DNA from 2 places in the Candidatus Pantoea communis genome. Region 1 is predicted to be linked to the other one. Evidence: predicted binding sites of a transcription regulator. Region 1 holds the regulator's gene; the other holds the start of a gene.
The links. Region 1 encodes PhoB, which activates phosphate uptake and scavenging genes when phosphate is short. Its sites were predicted from a motif close to CTGTCATAAAACTGNCNNAT; they were not measured.

Region 1 (10,374 bases):
GAGTTGCGGTTGATCGATACGCGTTAGCGGGTTGTCCTGATTGACCACCACCACCAGCGCATCCATCGCCACCGGCACCGCCAGCGGGGGATAGCCGTAGCGCGTGGTAAACAGTTGGCGTTCATCAATTTGCATCGGGCGGCTCATCGCCCCGAGCTGGGCAGCGCCTGCCGCCAGCGCGGTGGGTGCGGTTGAGGATCCAGCCGCCTGTACCTGAACGTTAACGCCCGGTGACTGGCGGCTGAAATCCTCGCCCCATAAGGTCATCAGATAGCCGAGGGTGTCGGAACCGACGCTGCTCAAATTGCCGGTGAGCATGGTTTGTTGGCTTTGTGCCAGCGTAGAGCACAGCAGCAACGTGAACAGCAACAGCGATCTCATCAGGTCTTCCGCAAATCAGGTCAGGAACATTGAACTGCACATTCTGTCGCGCCGCGATTCATCACGCAATCAATTGCGCCACTTCATCGTGCTTAACTGACCTTACTGTGCACGCTCTTCGCCACAATCAAACGTGGCGGCAGCACGAAACTAAAACAGGTTTCCTGATGCGGAATACTGGTGATTTCCAGCCGTGCATTATGGTGGCTCAATGCATGCTTAACGATCGCCAACCCTAAGCCACTGCCCCCGGTGGCGCGCGATCGGGCTTTATCCACCCGATAGAAACGCTCGGTGAGGCGCGGCAAATGCTCCTCGCTGATCCCCGGTCCGTTATCGCACACTTTGAACTCCGCGCCCTCTTTGTTACGCAGCCAGCTAATATCGAGGCGCGTCCCTTCCGGCGTGTGATTCACCGCGTTGTACACCAGATTGGAAATGGCGCTGCGCAGCTGTTCATCATTACCGAAGACTTTGAGGTGCGGATCGGTGCGGAAATGAATGCTGTGCCGACCCTGGCTCAGCGTTTCCGCCTCGCGCTGCAACAGTTGCAGCATGCCCGGAACATCCACCGTCTCTTTGAGATCGATAGCCGGTGCGGCCTCGATACGTGACAAAGTCAGCAGCTGTTTCACCAGGCTATCCATGCGGCGCGTTTGCTCCTGCATGGTATGCAACGCCTTGCCGCGCGTGCGCTCGTTCATCGTCGCATCGTCCATCATCTCCAGATAGCCCTGCAGCACCGTTAACGGCGTACGCAGTTCATGACTGACGTTGGCAAAGAAGTTACGCCGCGCCCCTTCCAGCTGGTGCATTTGGGTGACATCGCGCGCCACCATCAACCACTGCCCTTCGCTATAGGGCATCACACGGAATTCCATATGATGTTGATTGTTCAGCACCAGCGTCAGCGGCTTGTCAAAATCGCGTTGGCGAATATAGCGGGAAAACTCAGGATAGCGCAGCAAGTTGAGGATGTTCTGGCCATTATCTTCCGGCCAGCGCAGCCCGAGATGCTGTTGTGCCAGCCCGTTGCACCAGAAAATGGTGCCCTCTTCGGTGGTCAGGATCACTGCATCCGGCAGGGATTCCGCGCCGCTACGAAAGCGCTTAATCAGGTTACCCAGCTCGCGACGTCGACGGCGATTACGCAGTTGCATCTGGTACAAGCCGTAGAACAAGGGCTCCCAGCTACCGCGACCGGCGGGCGGCGTCATGGAACGATCGACCCACAGCCAGTGCGACAGACGCATCAGATTTCTAAAGTGCCAAAACATCACACCCGACACCGCGATCAGCAGTAGCCAGGGCAGATAACCGAACAACAGACCAAGCACCAGCGCGGGCAAACAGACCAGCGCCAGCTCAGTCAATAATCTCTTCCAGGAGAGTCGTTCCAGCACGGTAAAAGACTCCGTTTAGTAGCGGGCAGAGAAACGATACCCTGTTCCGCGTACGGTTTGAACCATGCGATCGTGGCCAGATACTTCCAGTGCTTTACGTAAACGACGGATATGCACATCAACGGTACGATCTTCCACGTAGACGTTGGTGCCCCATACATGGTTCAGCAGCTGTTCGCGGCTGTAAACACGCTCCGGGTGCGTCATAAAGAAGTGCAGTAATTTATATTCGGTGGGCCCCATTTCCAGCGGGGTACTTTCCGACATCACGCGATGTGAGGAAGGATCCAGGCTCAGGCCCTGCATCTCAATCACCTCTTCCACCGCCATCGGTGAAATACGGCGCATCACCGCTTTGATACGTGCCATCAGCTCTTTCGGTGAGAAAGGCTTAGTGATGTAGTCATCGGCGCCGACTTCCAGACCGCGTACGCGATCCTCTTCTTCACCGCGTGCCGTCAGCATCATCACCGGGATGTCGCGCGTCATGGCTTCACGTTTCAAATGTTTAATAAACTGAATACCGCTGCCGCCAGGCAACATCCAATCCAGCAGAATTAAATCAGGCCAGGGTTCGATCAGCTTACCAATCGCGCTGTCATAGTCTTCTGCCTCAATAGGCTGGTAATCATTCTGTTCCAGCACGAAACATAACATTTCACGGATGGGAGCTTCGTCTTCCACAACCAAAATGCGCTTAGCCATTATAACTCCTGCTTTTGTGACAATAGGTCACTGGGATTTGCGGCGCCATTATGCGTCAGTTTTATGACACTTTTATGAAAAACCCGACCTATGATAAATAGTTAAAAAACAGAAATGTGACAACGATTATCGCTTTTTTTTCTTTGCGATCTGAAGAGGTTATAATTCGCCTTCGCTTAACGAAGCAGGGAGTATTCATGCGCATCATTCACACCGCGGATTGGCATCTCGGTCAGTTCTTTTACAGCAAAAGCCGGGCGGCCGAGCATCAGGCCTTCCTGGACTGGCTGCTGGCACAGATTACCCAGCATCAGGTGGATGCCTTAATCATCGCGGGAGACCTGTTTGATACCGGTTCGCCACCGAGCTATGCGCGTGAAATGTTTAACCGCTTCGTGGTGGCGCTACAGCCGACGCACTGTGAGCTGATTGTGCTGGCGGGCAACCATGATTCCGTCGCGACCCTGAATGAATCACGCGAGTTACTCGCCTGTTTAAGTACGCGAGTGATCACCAGCGCCACGCCACAAGGCGAACAGCAGGTGCTGACGCTGCATCAACGCGATGGCACGCCGGGCGCGTTACTGTGCGCGATTCCCTATTTACGTCCGCGCGATATTTTGCGCAGCCAGGCGGGGCAATCCGGGCGCGAGAAGCAGATATCACTGCTGGAAGCGATTGAGCAGCATTATCAGCAGTGTTATGCCGCAGCGCTGGCCGAGCGGGCAGATCGCGCACTTCCCATCATTGCCACCGGTCATCTCACCACCGTTGGTGTGACGAAAAGCGACTCGGTGCGCGATATCTATATCGGCACGCTGGATGCCTTCCCGGCGCAGGCGTTTCCCGCCGCGGATTACATTGCCCTTGGCCATATTCACCGTGCCCAGCGCATTGCCGATAGCGAACATATTCGCTACAGCGGCTCACCGATTCCGCTCAGTTTTGACGAACTGGGCCGCGAAAAGAGCGTGTTCCTGCTGGAGTTCAGCGCTCAGCTGGATAGCGTCACTCCCCTCCCGATCCCGCAGTTCCAGCCGATGCAGATGTTGAAAGGCTCAATGGCGGAGATCGAACAACAGCTGGGCGAATTTAGCGAGGGAGATCGCGAGCAGCCCGTCTGGCTCGATATTGAAATCACCACGCAAGAATATCTCAGCGATTTGCAGCGCCGTGTTGAGCAACTGACCGAAGCCCTACCGGTGGAAGTGCTGCTGGTACGCCGCAGCCGCGAACAGCGTCAGCGCAGCCTGGCACGCATGGATAATGAAACGCTAAGCGAATTGAAAGTCGAAGAAGTGTTCGCCCGCCGTCTGGCGCAGGAAGATCAGTTAGATGCCGAACAAGCCGAGCAACTCACGCAACTGTTCCGCACCACCCTCGCCGCGCTGGAGAACCCGTCTGCATGAAAATCCTGACGTTACGCTTTAAAAACCTCAATGCGCTGCGCGGTGAATGGTTTATCGATTTCCGCCGTGAACCCTTTGCCAGCAACGGATTGTTTGCCATTACCGGCGCGACCGGCGCGGGGAAAACCACACTGCTGGATGCTATCTGCCTGGCGCTCTATCACCAGACGCCGCGCCTTGGCGTGCTGTCGCAAACACAAAACGAACTGATCACCCGCGACACCGCCGAATGTCTGGCAGAAGTGGAATTTGAGATCAAAGGCGAAGCCTGGCGCGCCTTCTGGAGCCAGAACCGCGCACGCGGCCAGGCGGATGGCAAATTGCAGGCACCGCGTGTCGAGCTGGCGCGCGTGGCGGATAACCAGATTGTGGCCGATAAGGTGGGTGACAAACTCAAGCTCATCGAAACCCTTTCTGGCCTCGATTTTGACCGTTTCACCCGTTCAATGATGCTGTCGCAAGGCCAGTTCGCTGCCTTCCTCAACGCCAGGCCGGGCGAACGCGCCGAACTGCTGGAAGAACTCACCGGCACCGAAATTTACGGCCAAATCTCGATGCAGATTTACGAGCGCTGGCGCACCGCACGCAGCGATCTGGAGACACTGCGCGCCCGCGCTGGCGGCATGATGCTGCTGGATGAGACGCGTCGCACAGAGCTGATGCAGCAGGTTGAAGCCTTAACGGCGCAGGAAAAAACGCTGAGCGAGCAGCTTGAGCAAGCGCAACAGCAACAACAGTGGCTGACGCACTCGCAACAGCTGGCGCAGGAGCAGCAGCAAGTCGAACAGGCGAACCAGGATGCCGAACAGGCATGGCAGCAGGCGGAGAGCGATCGCCAACGCCTGGCGCGCGCGGAACCGGCTGAAAAGCTGCGAGAAAAACTTCAGCAGCGTGAGCAGTTGCAACAAGATTACCAGCTCGCAACCCAGCAGGCACAGCAGCTCCACACGCAGCAGCAAAATGCACAAACCGCGCTGCAGCAGGGTGAAAAAAGTTATCAGGCGGCACAACAGGCGCGTGAGCAGGCACTCGCCGATCAGCAGCAGCTGGAAACCTTGCTTACCGAACAGGTGATTCCGCTCGACCAACAGCTCGCCAGCCTCGTACAGCAGTTGGCGGAGCAGCAGCGCCTGCATGCGCAACAGTCACAGACAGTGCAGCAAAGCCAGATCGCGCTCAGTCAGCATCTGCTAACCCGTGAGCGCTTACAACAGCAGCTGGCAGAACAGCAGACATTTCGCAGCCGTGAAGCGGCGGTAGCAGACTGGGGGCCAGAACTGACGCGCTGGCAAGCTGATATCGCCCGTTTCGATGAACGCGAGCAGGCGCTGACACAACTTCGTGCGCAACAGCAGCAGCAAAACGCGCAACTGACCCAGCAGCAGCAGGCGATTGCCGAAGGTAATCGCAGGTTACAACCTCTGCAGCAGGCTGAGACGCAGGCCAGCCAGCAACGTCAGCAAGCGGAGCAGGCACTCACTTCACTTGAGACTGAAATCAGCAGCACCTCACTGCGTGACGCGCTGACACAGCATCAACAGCAGCGCGCGGCACGCCACCAGCTCAGCTTATTAGCGGCACGCTGGCAGTCGCTGCAGCCGCAGTTGCACCAGCGGCAACAAAAACTCACGCTGTTACAGCAACAGCATCAGCAAGACGAACGTGCTTTGCAGGCACTGCGCGACGATTACAAACGTGAGAACCAGACGCTGCTCGATCTGCGCAAAATCTGCGAGCTGGAGCGCACCATTGCACAGTTGGCTGATGAACGCGCCCGGCTGCAGCCCGATCAGCCCTGCCCGCTGTGCGGTTCGTGCCAGCATCCGGCTATTGCGCAGTATCAGCAATTACAACCGGGTGAAAACCAACAGCGGCTGGCGGCACAGGAAGCGCGGGTTAACAAGCTCAAAGAATCAGGCACGGCGAAAAGTGAACAGCACAAGCTGTCGCTGCAGCAGCAGCAGGTGCTGCAACAGGAGATTGCCGAATTCGAACAGCAACTCGCGGTGGCGCGCGAGCAGTGGCAAGCTTTCAGCGGTGAGCTGGCACTTACCTGCACGTTAGATCAGCAGGAAGTCTTTACGGCGTGGCAACAGCAGCAGGATGCGCAGGAAGCCACGCAGCAGCAGCAACTGCAGCAGCGCGAAAATGCGGCGCGAGCGTTACAACAGGCCAAAGACGCGCATCTGGTACAGCAACAACAGTGGCAGCAGCAGCATAGCGCCCAACTGCTGGCACAACAGCAACTGAACAACCTGCAGCAAACGCTGGATGAACTTAATCAGCGGGAAACTCAGGAACATAGCGCCTGGCAGCAGTTAGCGCAGCAGCTGGAACAGCAGCTTACGGCACATCAGTTTGCGCTGCCCGAACGCGATGCCCGTGCCAGTTGGCTGGCTACGTTGCAGCAGCGCTGGCAAGCCTGGCAGCAGAGTGAGCGCTTGCTGGCTGAGTTACAGCCGCAGTTGGTTAAAGCCGACAGCGAGCAGAACAACCTGCAAAGCAACCTGACGCGCGAGCAGCAGCAGCTGGAGACATTGCAGCACGCGCTCAGCAGCCTGCAACAGCAGCACGCAGAACAGCAGCAGCAGCGTCAGCAACTGTTTGGCGATCGTCAGGTGAGCGTTGCGCGTCAGCAGCAGCAGGCCTTGCTGCAACAGTGCGAACAGGCGCTGGCGCAGCAGTTACAACTGTGGCAGCAGGCACAAAGCCAGCTGCACAGCCTGAATGGTCAGTGTGAGCAAATTGATAGCCAACTTCAGGCCATGCATCTGCGTATGCAGGCGGCAGAAACGGCGTTTAACAGCGCACTCCAGCAGAGCGACTTCGCCGACGAGCAGACATTGCGCAGCGCGTTGCTGGACGAACAGGACATTCAGCATCTGCGCCAGCATCTGCAAGCCCTGGAGCAACAGCGTCAGCAGCAGATTACCCTGCACCAACAGCTGGCGCAGCGCGTCACTGCCCATCAGCAACAGCGCCCTGCCACGCTAAGTGACGAAGTGGCGGCGGGTATCACTGAACAGTTGGAATCCCTGCGTCTGGCCCTGCGCGACAATGCCCGTCAGCAGGGTGAAGCGCAGCAGCAGTTGCACAGTGATGCCCAACAGCGTCAGCAGCAGCAATCATTACTGACGCAGATTGCCAATGACGAGGTGGAGTTGACGCAACTGGGTCGCCTGAATGATTTAATCGGTTCAGCCAAAGGCGATAAATTCCGCCGCTTCGCCCAGGGATTAACGCTCGATCATCTGGTATGGCTGGCGAACCGTCAGCTGGATCGCTTACACGGACGCTACCTGTTGCAACGCCGTGTCACCGATGAGCTGGAGCTGGAAGTGGTCGATACCTGGCAGGCCGATGCCACGCGCGATACCCGCACGCTGTCCGGCGGCGAAAGCTTCCTGGTGAGTCTGGCACTGGCGCTGGCGCTGTCTGATTTGGTCAGCCACAAAACGCGCATCGAATCGCTGTTCCTTGATGAAGGCTTCGGCACGCTGGACGCCGAAACACTCGACACCGCGCTGGATGCCCTCGACGCATTGAACGCCAGCGGTAAAACCATCGGCGTGATCAGTCACGTTGAAGCGATGAAAGAACGTATTCCGGTGCAGATCAGGGTGCGGAAGATGAATGGACTGGGTTACAGCAAGCTGGAGTTGCCGGGGGAATAAACGTCCGTCCCGCCATCAAATGAGCCTCTTTTCACAGGGTGCGGCTGTCTGGCCGCACCTGACATTCAGCTGTGCGTCGTGCGAGCCATTGAGCGAAAAATTCTGGATCTAATCAGAGTCAGAGAAATGCCATAGCAATCCCCCTACTGCTCGATAAACTGGCCACCATGTTTTGCAAATCCGGGCAAATTGATGAACGTATTTCGCCGTGTTGCTGGCACATTGTTGTTGAGTACCCTACTCAGCGCCTGCCAGCATGCCCCATCGCATCCCATGGAAAGTATGACCAACCTGTGCCAGCCACAGAGCGAACCGGGCAGCGCATCCTGCAAATGGGCTAATGAGATGCAGCGACAGCTCAACCGGCAATTTTCCGATGCGGCACATTACGCGGGACAGCAATGTATGGTGCGACTGGAGTGGCAAAACAGCGGGCGCTATGCAGTCACGCAGACGCAAGGTGATGAAACCCTGTGCCTGCGCGCCTGGCAGTTGATTGGTCAGTCGAAAGGATTACCGCCGCCACCGGATCGCACCCAACCCGCGTGGTTCGGCTTTGCGCCGCATCAGGCTAACTCGCCAGCCCATCCTGTCGCCACTGGCGCGGGCTAATGCCAAACCAGCGCCGGAAGGCGCGTGAAAACGCACTGACTTCGGAATAGCCCAGTAGCAGCGCCATCTCCGAGATCGGCAACTGCTTTTGTTGCAGGTAGTGCGTGGCCATTTCGCAACGCACTTTATCCACCAGCGCGGTGAAGCTGATGCCCTCTTCGCGCAGCCGCCGTTGCAACGACCAGCTCGACAGCCCCATTTTATCCGCGATCTCTTCCAGCACCGGTTCGCCCTGCATCAACGATAAGTTGACCTGCGAACGCGCCTGCTCCACCACGCTTTGCAGTGAAGCGCTGCTATTCAGACGGCGGATGGCATCCTGCATCACCATTAACAACATCGGATCCTGCTCTGGCATGGTGCGCAGCAGATCGCGTTTGGGGATCAGCAGTGAGTTGAACGGTTGATCGAACCACACTGGCGCATCAAACACTTTGCAGTGCTCGTGCCACTGCTCCGGCCGGGGATGCTCAAAATGCACCTCGCGCGGCGCCCAGTTTTTGCCGGCCACGTGACGGATCAGATTGAGGAACATGCCGAGCGTCAATTCCGCATCCTGCCGACGTGAGAGGATCGCCCCGTGTCGCACCTGATAATCCAGCCGCCAGCAGTCGCCTTTATCGACCAGGCGCGTCAGCGTATCGTGCTGATGCCAGGGGAAAGCATTCACCACGTTGTGCAGCGCCTGCTCCAGCGTCGGTGAGCATAAGCCGATATAGCCAATCAGCCCTAATGACTGCGGTTTGAACTGCTTGCCGTAATGCAAACCGAAGTTATCAAAACCAGAGTGGCGCGCCGCTTCTTCCATCACTCGGCAATAGTTGACCAGACCAAGGCTGAGCGTCGGGCTGGCCAGCAGTTCGGAATCAATGCCGCTGATACCAAAAATACGATCAACATCGCCGCCTTTGTCGGTGATAAAGGTGCTTAAGCCGGTTGCAGCTGCCGCCAGTACGCCACGGTTGCTGGCCTGAGCTGAGAGCGAATTGTACGCTTCAGAGGGAGTCATCAGTGATTGCATCGGAACCTCACAGGGATCGCGCGAGTGAAACTAATGGTGGGATCCAGCAAGATTCGTACCATGACGCTTGAAGAGGCCACCATCAATGACGACCCGACTAGATTCTGTACCCTTTCTCAGCGTGCGCGTTGATGCCCACCTTGCTAAAGGTCCAGTGGCATGCTGAAGCCTGTGCAATGATGCGCATCTGGCTAAGCGCAGCTCAAGGATACGGAGGCATTCCGTTGCGCCCCGCTCACGCTCAGCACACAGCATCAGGGAGCGATTTATCGCGCAACGGCGTGAAGGTCATCTCACAGAGCGCAATAAATTGCGCCGCTACGACGCACTGCTGCCCGCTACTGGTGCAACTCAAACACCAACCGGCAGCTGATTGGTTTCCAGATAGCGACGGCATAGACGCACCGAGTGATCGGCCCAACGCGGCCCCAGGCTCAGCGCCATCTCGGTGTCTGCATGGGTGCCCATCCATGCGGTCATCTGGATACGACGTTGAATCAACAGCGTCGGCACCAGCGCCATCTCCTCATCAGTGATGTGCGCCACACGCTCGTATCCCAGGATCCAGTTATCCACCCATTCGGCGGCACGCGGATGATGCTCAACAAAACTGATCGCCGCCGCCAGATCGTGCAGATACCAGCCCATGCCGCAGTCATCAAAATCGATCACCCGGGTTTCACCTTTGTGCAGCAGCAAATTGGTGAGGCGCAGATCAGCGTGGATCAAGCCATAACGATCCTGTCCTTTACCAAAGCCCTGCAACTCTTGCCCGACCCGCGCTACCGCTTCAGCGACAATGCCATGATCGGCAGGATTGAGATTGGGCGCATCCTGCCAGCGGCCCCAGTGGCTGTGATCGCTGACCATGGTGTGATGATCCCAAATGATACGCTGGAAGCCAGCCGGTTTTTGCCAGCTGCGGCTGTGCTGATGCAGGCGCGCAGTGATGTGCCCGAGCTGCTGGAACGCTTTGGGATCGACATCGGTGGTGGGCATCTCGCCCTCGATCCAGTGGAACAGTACCGCGTGTCGCACGCCGCCATCGGGCATGCCTATTGTCAGCACCGTTTCGCCATCACTGGCCGGGATCGCCTGCGGCACCATAATGCCAATCTCACGCAGCGCGTCGAGCCACAGCAGCTCGCTCTGGATATCCGCTTTGCTGT
Region 2 (10,374 bases), on a different contig from region 1:
ATCAAGAGCGCTGCATGGATGTGATTGGTTATTATCGTGAAAACTCCACCGTCAATTATCTGGCGCCAGTGATTGAAAACTGGTTTCTGGCGGCGGCTCCGAATAACCCGTTTATTCGTGAATGGCAGAAGCAATACGCCCCCATCAAACATCTGGGTGAGCAGAATTATTTCAACGAGCTCAACAAGCGCGATGACTTTTCACTCCTGACTCAGAAAATTGATCAACCTCAGCAGCAGTTGGGTTCACTGGCACAACAGGCGGCGATGCGGGAATATCGTCGGGTGAATCTCTATCTGCGCAAATGTGAAGCCAACGCTTACTATTATCAGCGTTTGAGCGGCTGGAAAAGCGAGGCGTTTGCACATGCCATCCTGTTCAACCAGCGTCCTATGACGCCACCACCGGTGATTAAGCTCAGCGGTAACGAACAGATGCACCTCGACTTCAACCTGCGTTTAGGCAATTACAACCGCAGCAGCCTGCTGGGTGAGATGATGCAGCCGCATGCGGCGATGGCGTTGGCTTCACCCATCAACAAAGCGCGCGCGTAGCCAGTGGATAAAGGTGGTCACCGCCCGTGGCACCTGTGCCGCATACGGGCGCACCACCCACAGCCGATCGGCAAAAGCATCCACGGTTTGCCACTGCGGCAGAACCTGTTGCAACGTGCCTGCTGCCAGCGCCGCCGCGGCGCTGAAATCGGGCAGCATGGCAATGCCCAGCCCTTGCAACGCGGCATCGCGGATTGATTCGCTGTTATTGGTGGCAAAATTACCCTGAATTTTCACCTGCACGGATTCACTGCCGCCACTCACCGGGCGGAAACGCCATTGTGGCGATTCCAGACCACGCGGGTAGTAGAGGCAGTTATGTTGCTGCAACGATTCTGGCACCTGAGGCACACCGTTTTGCGCCAGATAAGCCGGCGAGGCCACTAACAGCGCGCGCGTCTCACACAGCGGCAACGCCACATGGGTTTCGGGCAATGTCTGGCTGTGGCGGATGGCGAGATCAAATCCTTCACTGCCTAACGACACTAAGCGATCGGTAACATCCAACTGCAGCCGCACCTGCGGATACTCTCGCAAAAAATCACCGATAATCGGCACCAGCTGCTGACGTGCAAACGCCACCGGCGCGCTGACACGCACCAGGCCGCGAACTGGCCCGGCCTCATCACGCACGCTGAAAAAGCTTTGGGCGATGCGCGCGAAAGGATCGCGCAACTCATCCACCAGCTTCTCGCCCGCCGAGGTCAGACGCACGCTGCGCGTGGTGCGCTGCACCAGTGACACCCCCGCCATCTCTTCCAACTCTTTAATCTTTTGGCTCATGGCCGCTTTGCTGACATCTAATCGTTCAGCTGCACGAGTAAAACTGCCCAGTTCAGCCAGCACCGTTAGCCAGTGCAAATGCACCCAGAGCGCATCAGTTTTGATTTCTTTCATATGGATTGTTCAAAATAATAAATAATCATTTCAACCAGCGCGCTTTTTCTTTCCTGCAGCAAGCGGCAGCATAAAGCCACATCCTACTCTTATCTTGTGAGCAAAAACGAGGGTTTATTTATGCCGTTACTGACTTTTGATGTGATTCAGGGCCGTTCTGAATCAGAAATTCGTACCTTGCTTGATGCCGCGCACCGCGCGGTATTAACCGCGTTCAAAGTACCCGCGCGGGATCGCTATCAGATTGTTCATGAGAATAAACGCTATCAAATGGTGTTTCAGGATACCGGACTGGGTTTCGAGCGGACCGATAACCTGGTGATGGTACGCGTGTACACCAGCCCAAGAAGCGAAGAACAGAAAACGCTATTCATGGCAGAGTTAGCGCGCGAGTTGCAGGAAAATTGTGGCGTGCAGGGCAACGATCTGATGATCAGTTTTATCACTAACAGCAAAGGCGACTGGAGCTTTGCCGACGGCGAAGCGCAGTATCTGACTGGCAAGCTCTGATCCCTCCTCGCCCCTCTCTGGCAGCGACGCGTGCGTTGCTGCCAGGTCAAACCATAGTCAATCTAAACCTGCCTTAAACGGATCGGAACCCGCCGCACAATTCTGTGTGGTTATGTTGCAGCACTGTGACAGCCCATATAAATTGACGCATAACCCCCAAAGAGGGCCGAGGGCGCAGGGATGGCGTCACTAATTTATGTGAGGATCAAACCTTGTCCGAGTTGGTTTCGGTTGTACTCTTTTTAGCGGCAATCGCCGTTTACTCCTGTAAAGCCGGGCGAAATAAATTCTGGTTTATCCTGATCTTAGTGCTGCTCACGCTGTTTATCGTGCTCAATGCCACGCTGTTTGCCAGCAACTATTTTACCGGCGATGGCATCACCGATGCGGTGCTGTATACCCTGACCAACAGCCTGACAGGTGCCGGCGTCAGTAAATATGTGGTGCCCGCCATTGGATTAATCATTGGCCTGTTTTTGCTGTTTTGCCTGCTTTCCTGGCTGCTACGCCGCCGTAGACGGCCGCATCATTTAGGCTGGAGTTTACTGGCTATCGCCTGCGCTGCAGGTTCGGTGCAAACCACACCTGCTTTTCGTCAGGTGAAAGATCTTATTGCCTCGCACTCACGTCTGGCCGACTCTGATTTCGATAACTATTATAAGACGCCCAATAAAACCATTCCCGAACCCAAACTTAACCTGGTGTACATCTACGGTGAGAGCCTTGAACGCACCTATTTTGATCAAGATGCTTTCCCCGGACTCGCGCCGGAACTGAGTCGCGAAAAAGACCAGAGCATCGATTTCAGTGAAACCGAACAGTTGCCAGGCACCGATTACACCATCGCGGGGATGGTAGCTTCGCAATGCGGTATTCCCCTGTTTGCGCCTTTTGATGGCAACGCCTCGGCCTCGCTTTCCAGCTTCTACCCACAGAATATTTGCCTCGGCGATATCCTGAAGAACTCCGGTTATGAAAACTGGTTTATTCAGGGCGCGGATTTACGCTTTGCGGGCAAGGACACCTTCCTGCTGTCACACGGCTTTTCGCCCGCACATATGTATGGTTCAGAAGAGTTAAAGAGCCGGGTTGCCGATCCTGGCTACCGCAACAACTGGGGTTTTTACGATGACACGGTGATGGACGAAGTGTTTGAGAAGTATGAAGAACTTTCACGTCAGCAAAAGCGGTTTGCCTTATTTACCCTGACGGTGGACACCCATCATCCTGACGGCTTTATCTCGCGCAGCTGTCAGCGTAAAAGTTACAGCTACGATGGAAAACCCAATCAATCCTTCAGCGCTGTGGCATGCTCACAAGAGCATGTCGCACGTTTGATTGCGCGTATCAAAGCGTCGCCATGGTTTAAAAACACCATCATCGTGGTCAGTTCGGATCATCTGGCCATGAATAACACTGCGCATCAGTATCTGATTAAGCAGCCGCGCCGCGATCTGTTTATGGTGATTCGTGGTGACGAGCCACAGGCGGAAGTGCTGGATGGTAAACGCAGCACCCTGGATAACGGTGCCACGGTGCTGGATATTCTGGGTGGTGATAAGGCAATTGGACTCGGCCGCAGCGGCCTCTCTTCAACATCTTTATCGGCTCAGTTTGAAGACATGGCGCAGAAGGTGACGGCATGGAAAGCCGATATCATTCAGCTGTGGAAATTCCCCAGTAAGATGGATGTCTTCACCATCGATCAGCCCAAAAACACCTTCAGCTTCTCGGGATCAACCTTCAAATTGCCGATTCTGTTCCGCGTCGGGCAGGATCGCGTCGAGCCACTGCCAGAAGGCGAATATTCTGCTCCACTGCGCTACCAGCTCGCGGACTTTACCGCCTCGGATAAATTCGTCTGGGTCGATCACTGCTTCAAGATGGGCCGCTTATGGCAGCCTGATTTGGCCCTCTCTACCGATCTCTGTGTCGCCATGGGCCAGATGGGCGCAAAACCGACGGTAACGCGCATCGATAAACCGCAGTGGAAGGGCAAAGCGCAATTCCCGAAAGTCGAGGTGAGTGCCGCGACTTATCAACTTAACGAGCAGCAGATTCGCGTGGAAGATAATGCGATTCGCTATAACGCCGACAGCTTCCTGCTGACGGTGCCTGGCGCCCCCACTGGCGTGAAAGGTTTCACCGGGATTTCACGGCCCGAGAGCTGGGGAAGATGGTCGAATGCCAATCTGGCACCGGAAGTGAACATCGAATATGTCGATCCGTTGCCCGCCCGTTTTGATCTAGTGATCACCGCACGCGCCTATGGCCCTAATGCGCATCGGCCCATCCCGGTGCGCGTCGGTGATGAGGAGCAGAGACTGAATCTCGGTGATGAATTCTCTACCACCACGCTGCACTTCAGTAACCCCAACGGCAGCCACAATTTGGTTATCGCACCGCCGGAGCCCCAGCCCTCCAACGATGGCAACATCACGGGCCAGGACCCGCGTAAATTGGGTATCGGTATGGTAGAGATAAAAATAATTCCACAGCCGTAACGCGAACTATTTCTTTCACAAACCAAGGCCTGCCTGTGCGCAGGCCTTTTTATTAGCCATTCACGTTACTCATTGTAAACATTGATTTTTTCCGAGGTAGCGCGCAAAATCCATATTGTCACATTGAGAAACTATCACCCTCTGGATACGCTTGCTTCTTCATGGAACGACACCAGAGGAAATAAGGATGATATTGACAATGCTTAACACTCATAAAGCCTATAAAGCCTTGCAGGACGCGGGCGTTGCGGACAAGCAGGCCGAAGTCATGGTGGATATTTTTGCTGACATGCAGCAAGAAAATGCCTTAACCAAATTCGACTTGTCGCAAGCAACGGAAATCTTAGTACGAGAACAAAGAGCGACTAATCAGCGCATTGATTCTCTTGAAGGGCGTGTCGACAAGTTCGAAACGGAGGTCAATCAGCGATTTGACAAAATCGATGCAAGGTTTGACAAAATCGATGTGAAATTTGAAAAGATCGATGAAAGATTCGACAAAATCGATGTGAAATTTGCAAAGATCGATGAAAGATTTGAAAAGATCGATGCAAAATTTGAAAAGATTGATGAAAGATTTGAAAAGATCGATGCAAAATTTGAAAAGATTGATGAAAGATTTGACAAAATCGATGCAAAATTTGAAAAGATTGATGAAAGATTTGAAAAGATCGATGCAAAATTTGAAAAAATAGATGAAAAGTTTGAAAAGATCGACCAGCGGTTTGAGAAAATCGATGAAAAACTCAGCCAGCACGATGCTAAATTTAACGAATTAGATCAACGCATGCAGATTGGTTTTACCGAGCTAAAACAAGACAATGTCTGGATGAGACGCATAATGTTCACTATCGCCACCACAATGATCGCGTTTACCACCAAATATCTGTTAAGCAACTGAGCCGGGTATCCCGCCCGGCTGTCAACATGCTATTAACGCTGCGCCTGCAACTTTGCGCGCTGCGTTCCATCCTCATTGAAATTGTCTGCTGCCAGCCAGCGCTCAAAGGCCTGTTTCAACTGCGGCCACTCTCCATCAATAATGGAGAACCAGCAGGTGTCACGGCTGCGGCCTTTGTACACGATTGCCTGACGAAAAGTGCCTTCAAATTGGAAACCTAACCGCAATGCTGCCTGGCGTGAAGGCTGGTTGCAGCTATCGCACTTCCATTCGTAGCGACGATAACCCAATTGCTCCAGTGCGTAGCGCATCAACAAATAGTGCGCTTCCGTTGCCATACGGGTTTGCTTGAGCAGCGGCGAAAAAGCCACATGCCCGATTTCGATTGAACCGTGCGTGGTATCGATGCGCATCAGCGCCAACGTTCCGACGGCACGCTGAGTCTGCAGGTCAATCACCGCGAAATGCATCGGATCGCGACCCTGCTCGATCTTGCTGGCATAGGCCAGATAAGCATCCTCATCGGTGAAAGGCTCAGCAAACATATAGGTCCAGTCACGCCCGTCGCTGGCCTGCGCATAGGCAGCATAGAGTTCGCGCCCATGGCGTTCAGCACTGAGTGGTTCCAGTCGGCAGTAGTGGCCGGTAAAGGTCTCATAAGCGGGCCAACTGCGCGATTGCCACTCTGGCAAAGGTGCGCCTACCGGTTGTCCGTACTGGTTAGTGTATTGCGTCATCGCTCAATTCCTTTGTCAGAGAATACCTGTTGCACAGCGTGCCAGTTCGCTGGCATGTTAAAAAGCACCACATTCAGTGAAATTTATGGATCCACGAAGAATCATAATGAATGAGAGTGAATTGCACAGCCTGCTACTGGCACCGTTACTTCCCGAGGGCGCACTTACGCTACAGCAGCAGCTATTGCAGCGTATTAAACAAGCCATTCTGACAGGCGCACTCTCCGCAGGAACGCCTTTGCCCTCAACACGTCAACTGGCTGCCGACCTTAAGGTGTCACGCAATACCGTAACCGGCGTCTGGGCACAGCTTCAGGCCGAAGGCTTTTTGATTAGCGATCGTCAGGGCAGCCGCATCAGTCCTTTCGCGCAACCGCCATCCTCCCCTAATCACGACGTCAGCGCCAGTGACCTTCTGTTACCGCCAAGAGTGGCGCAGCTTCGCTCCAACCACCGCCCCCTAAGCCAGGAGATGGCGCTGCGGCCCGGTGTTCCCGCGCTGGCACACTTCCCGCTGGCCCAGTGGCGACGAACGCTTAATCGCGTGATGCAGCATCAGCCACAGCAGCTCCTCGGCTACGGTGATCCGCTCGGCGAGCCTGCTCTGCGTGCCGCACTGGCCCAACATCTGGCACTGGCGCGCGGCGTCCGCTGCACACCGGAGCAAATCGTCATTACCGAAGGCGCGCAGCAGGCGCTGACGTTGTGCGTGTCTCTTCTAAGCCAGCGCGGCGACATAGGTTGGGTGGAAGAGCCGGGCTATCGCGGAGCAAAAGCCGCCATGCGCCTTGGGGATATGCGCGTTGAGCCTATTCAGGTGGATGCACAAGGCCTGGCTCCGCAAACCCGTGACTGGCAACAGCGCCCGCCGCGGCTGATCTACAACACCCCAACTCATCAATATCCTACAGGCGTGGTGATGAGCGCGCCTCGTCGTATGGCTCTTCTCGCCACAGCGCGCCAACATCAGTCATGGATTATAGAAGACGACTACGACAGTGATTTCCGTTACAGCGGCGAACCGATCGCTGCGATGCAAGGCATGATGCAGCCATCACCGGTGATTTATGTGGGATCGTTCAGTAAAACGCTGTTTCCGGCACTTCGCATTGGATTTATGGTGCTGCCGCCCCAGCTATTGGCCCTGTTACGTCCGGCCTTGCATGAGTTACTGCGCGGGGGAAATCGCCCCGAACAGCAAGCGCTGGCCCAGTTTATTCACAGCGGGGACTACAGCCGTCATCTGAGCAAAATGCGTCGCCTCTATCGGCAGCGTCAAACCAGCTTGCGCGAAGCACTGTTGCTAACCCTGGGGACGCAGACGTCGTTGCTGGGCGGCGAGTGCGGCATGCATCTGGTATTGCGCCTGGCTGATACACAACAAGATACAGAAGTGGTGGAGAGGCTGATGGCCAGCGGCTATGCGCCCGGTGCACTGTCGGGGTTTTATCTGGGAGAGGAAAAGCAACAAGGGTTGGTGCTCGGGTATGGCAACAGCAGTACCAGTCAAATCATTGCCGGCGTCGCGCGCATCGCGCAATGCCTGGACGTGAAGTAGCGGCGGCCTGATAGCCGCCGCGACAAAGGATTAACCTTTGAAGAAGATATCGCCTGATTTACCCATCACAATCTTGCCGCTGTCGTCGGTGATCAGGATGTAGTTGGCATTGATATAAGCCCAGTGTGTACCAGGCTGCGGTGCTGGCAGGTGGCGTGGCTGCCACTCCACAATGGTGTACTGCTTTTTACGATACTCATCGGGTACCACATCACCGACTTTGTACTCTTTGTAGTCGATAATGATGGTATTCAGATCGTAATTATTTTGCCCGGCAGGGGCATCTTGCATCCCGTTCTGCGATGGGCGAATCGGTGCCACATCGCCGCTGGATTCCGCGGGTTCATTGCTGGCCGGGGCATCCACTGCCGGAGCCTGAGTTTGTGCGTCGGGTGCGGTCTGCTGCACCTGAGGTGGCGGTGGTACGTTATCCGTTTGCTCGCCTTCAGCCAGTGCGGCTGGAGTCAGGCTCAAAGCGCCCAGAAAAATTCCTGCAGAAAGAAGGGTGACGTGTGTCCTGCGCATTGGTGATTTCCACTCTGGTTAATTTTTAACTGTCCAATTTACTGACAAGTGCAGCACGCACAAGGTTCCCCCGGCGCGTTTTGCGCGTCAAATTTCGCTGCACAGCATACCTCAGCAAAAGCGACTTTTGGCGCACTAAAATTGCAAGCAACCATGTTCGCTACTCTGCCTGATTCTTCTGTGCCAGATCCATCAACAGAGCAATACCCAGATAGTTGCTCCAGTTAAAGGCATTTTGTAGCACCACAATCGCATTGCCATTTTGTTTATCAAAACCGATAAAGCTGGAGTAGCCGCCAATATAGCCCACCTGATAGGTGATTTTTTGCTGACCGTAGGTGTCCGTGACCCAGGCAATATTTTGAGACTGGTTGCCATGCTGCTCATAGCCTTGATTAACCTGAGCAAAAGCGGCGTTGATGGGTGCGCTGGCGTCATTGTGCAGATGCGCATCCAGATAGCGGATTAAATCACGTGCGTTGCTATACAAACTGGCGGCGGCCACCATGTTATTGCTGAATGCCCAATCCGGCGTCAACTCACCACGCGGAATCAGCTTTGGCTGGTCGCCCGCATGGCCCAGCGCACGCATCGGATAGCCACGCAGGCTTTGTGGTTTGAAGCTGCTGCTGGTCATGCCCAGGGGTTGGAACAGATTGTGTTGCGCCAGGCTTTCGATGCCCTGATGCAGACGATGCTTCAGAATATAGCCGAGCAGCGCATATCCCAGATTGGAATACTGCGCCGCGGGTTTTGCTGGTGCTTCAAAATCAGCCAGATAGCTCAGCACTGCATCGCTATCGAGGTTGCCGTAAAAATTCTCACCGCTGCGCAGATACGCCATGAATTTCATAAACATCGGCAAATCCATATCCTGACGCGGCAGGCCAGAGGTGTGCGTGACCAGTTGCAGTAGCGTAATGCGTTTTGCATCTTCACTGAGCGGCACTTCCGGCGGCATCAGCGTAGCAAGCGTATCGTTCCAGCGCAGCTCGCCGCGATCTACCAGCTCAATGATCACCTCCGCCGTTATACCTTTGCTGAGCGATCCAAGCGCAAACAACGTATCGGGTGTGATCGGATAACGCTGTACCGCATCAGTTACGCCAAAACTATAAAACTGCGCAGGCTGGCGCTGATGGATAATCGCAATGCTGATGCCCGACACCTGCTTCTGCTGCATGTAGTGCCGCACGATGTCATCGACGTTTTCATTGAAGGTCGCATGGGAGAGATAGACTTTATCGCCGACCGGCGCAGAAGTTTGTGACAGCGTGCCACAGGCGCTCAATAGCAAACTGAAGCACAACAGCAGCGATCGCGGAATGATGCAGCGCATCACCGATTATTCCTGGTGAAAGTTTTCATAGCAATTGATTTATAAGATATTTTTTATTTTTAGCAAAACGTGCGATGGGTGTTTGTGGCGAAATATAACACAGAAGAGGTGAATCGCCACCTGCCAGAAACAGGTGGCGAGGCGGGATTATGGGTTGACCGGAATCACCGAACCTTGATAGTGCTGGTTGATAAATTCAGCAGTTTGCTTTGACTCCAGATCTTTGGCTAATTCGAGAATACGCGGATCATGGGCCAGTTTTGGCGTCGTCACCAGCACGTTCGCATACGGATTATCTTTTGCCTGCTCCAGCGCCAGCGCATCTTTCGATGGCACTAACCCCGCCTGCAACGCGTAGTTACCGTTAATGATCGCCAGTTGCGCATCATCCAGTGCACGCGGCAGCTGTGGCGCTTCGATTTCAATGATCTTGAGGTGATGCGGATTGTCACTGATATCCGCCGTTGTCACCAGCGAACTGGCGTTGCTGCCCTTGAGTTTTATCAAACCGCTATCCTGCAGCAGATACAGCGCACGGCTGAGATTGGTGACATTATTGGGCACCGCGACCTGCGCGCCATCAGGCAGATCTTTCAGGGATTTAACTTTATGCGAGTAAATACCCAACGGCTCAATATGCACCGTCGCCACCACTGCTAATTTCTCCCCCAACGCTTTTTCTTGATCGCGCAAATAAGGCACATGCTGGAAGTAGTTTGCATCCACATCGCCGCGCGCTAACAGTTCATTGGCGTTGAGATTGCCGTTGAGCTCAATCACCTTCAGGTCGAGCTTTTTATCGGTTTGTTTGATGTGGTTGAGGATTTCGCTGTGCGGCACCGGATCGGC

Region 2: a site for PhoB is predicted at 2,074-2,093, ahead of opgB (phosphatidylglycerol--membrane-oligosaccharide glycerophosphotransferase). Genes of this name have one in related genera too.

What each region holds. Positions count from the first base shown of each region.
Region 1 covers NZ_VWXC01000008.1:108,094-118,467, reverse strand. Annotated here, with positions in the region: gene F3J37_RS12590 (PstS family phosphate ABC transporter substrate-binding protein) at 1-381, opposite strand, end outside; gene phoR (phosphate regulon sensor histidine kinase PhoR) at 474-1,784, opposite strand; gene phoB (phosphate response regulator transcription factor PhoB) at 1,800-2,489, opposite strand; gene sbcD (exonuclease subunit SbcD) at 2,687-3,898, shown strand; gene F3J37_RS12570 (AAA family ATPase) at 3,895-7,572, shown strand; gene F3J37_RS12565 (cell envelope integrity TolA C-terminal domain-containing protein) at 7,765-8,184, shown strand; gene qhpR (AraC-like transcriptional regulator QhpR) at 8,144-9,205, opposite strand; gene F3J37_RS12555 (phosphotransferase enzyme family protein) at 9,557-10,374, opposite strand, start outside.
Region 2 covers NZ_VWXC01000021.1:45,264-55,637, forward strand. Annotated here, with positions in the region: gene F3J37_RS22370 (glycosyltransferase family 32 protein) at 1-554, shown strand, start outside; gene F3J37_RS22375 (LysR family transcriptional regulator) at 528-1,451, opposite strand; gene F3J37_RS22380 (tautomerase family protein) at 1,572-1,961, shown strand; gene opgB (phosphatidylglycerol--membrane-oligosaccharide glycerophosphotransferase) at 2,174-4,465, shown strand; gene F3J37_RS22390 (hypothetical protein) at 4,665-5,366, shown strand; gene F3J37_RS22395 (GNAT family N-acetyltransferase) at 5,399-6,103, opposite strand; gene pdxR (MocR-like pyridoxine biosynthesis transcription factor PdxR) at 6,210-7,661, shown strand; gene F3J37_RS22405 (RcnB family protein) at 7,692-8,186, opposite strand; gene F3J37_RS22410 (serine hydrolase domain-containing protein) at 8,347-9,525, opposite strand; gene F3J37_RS22415 (MetQ/NlpA family ABC transporter substrate-binding protein) at 9,673-10,374, opposite strand, start outside.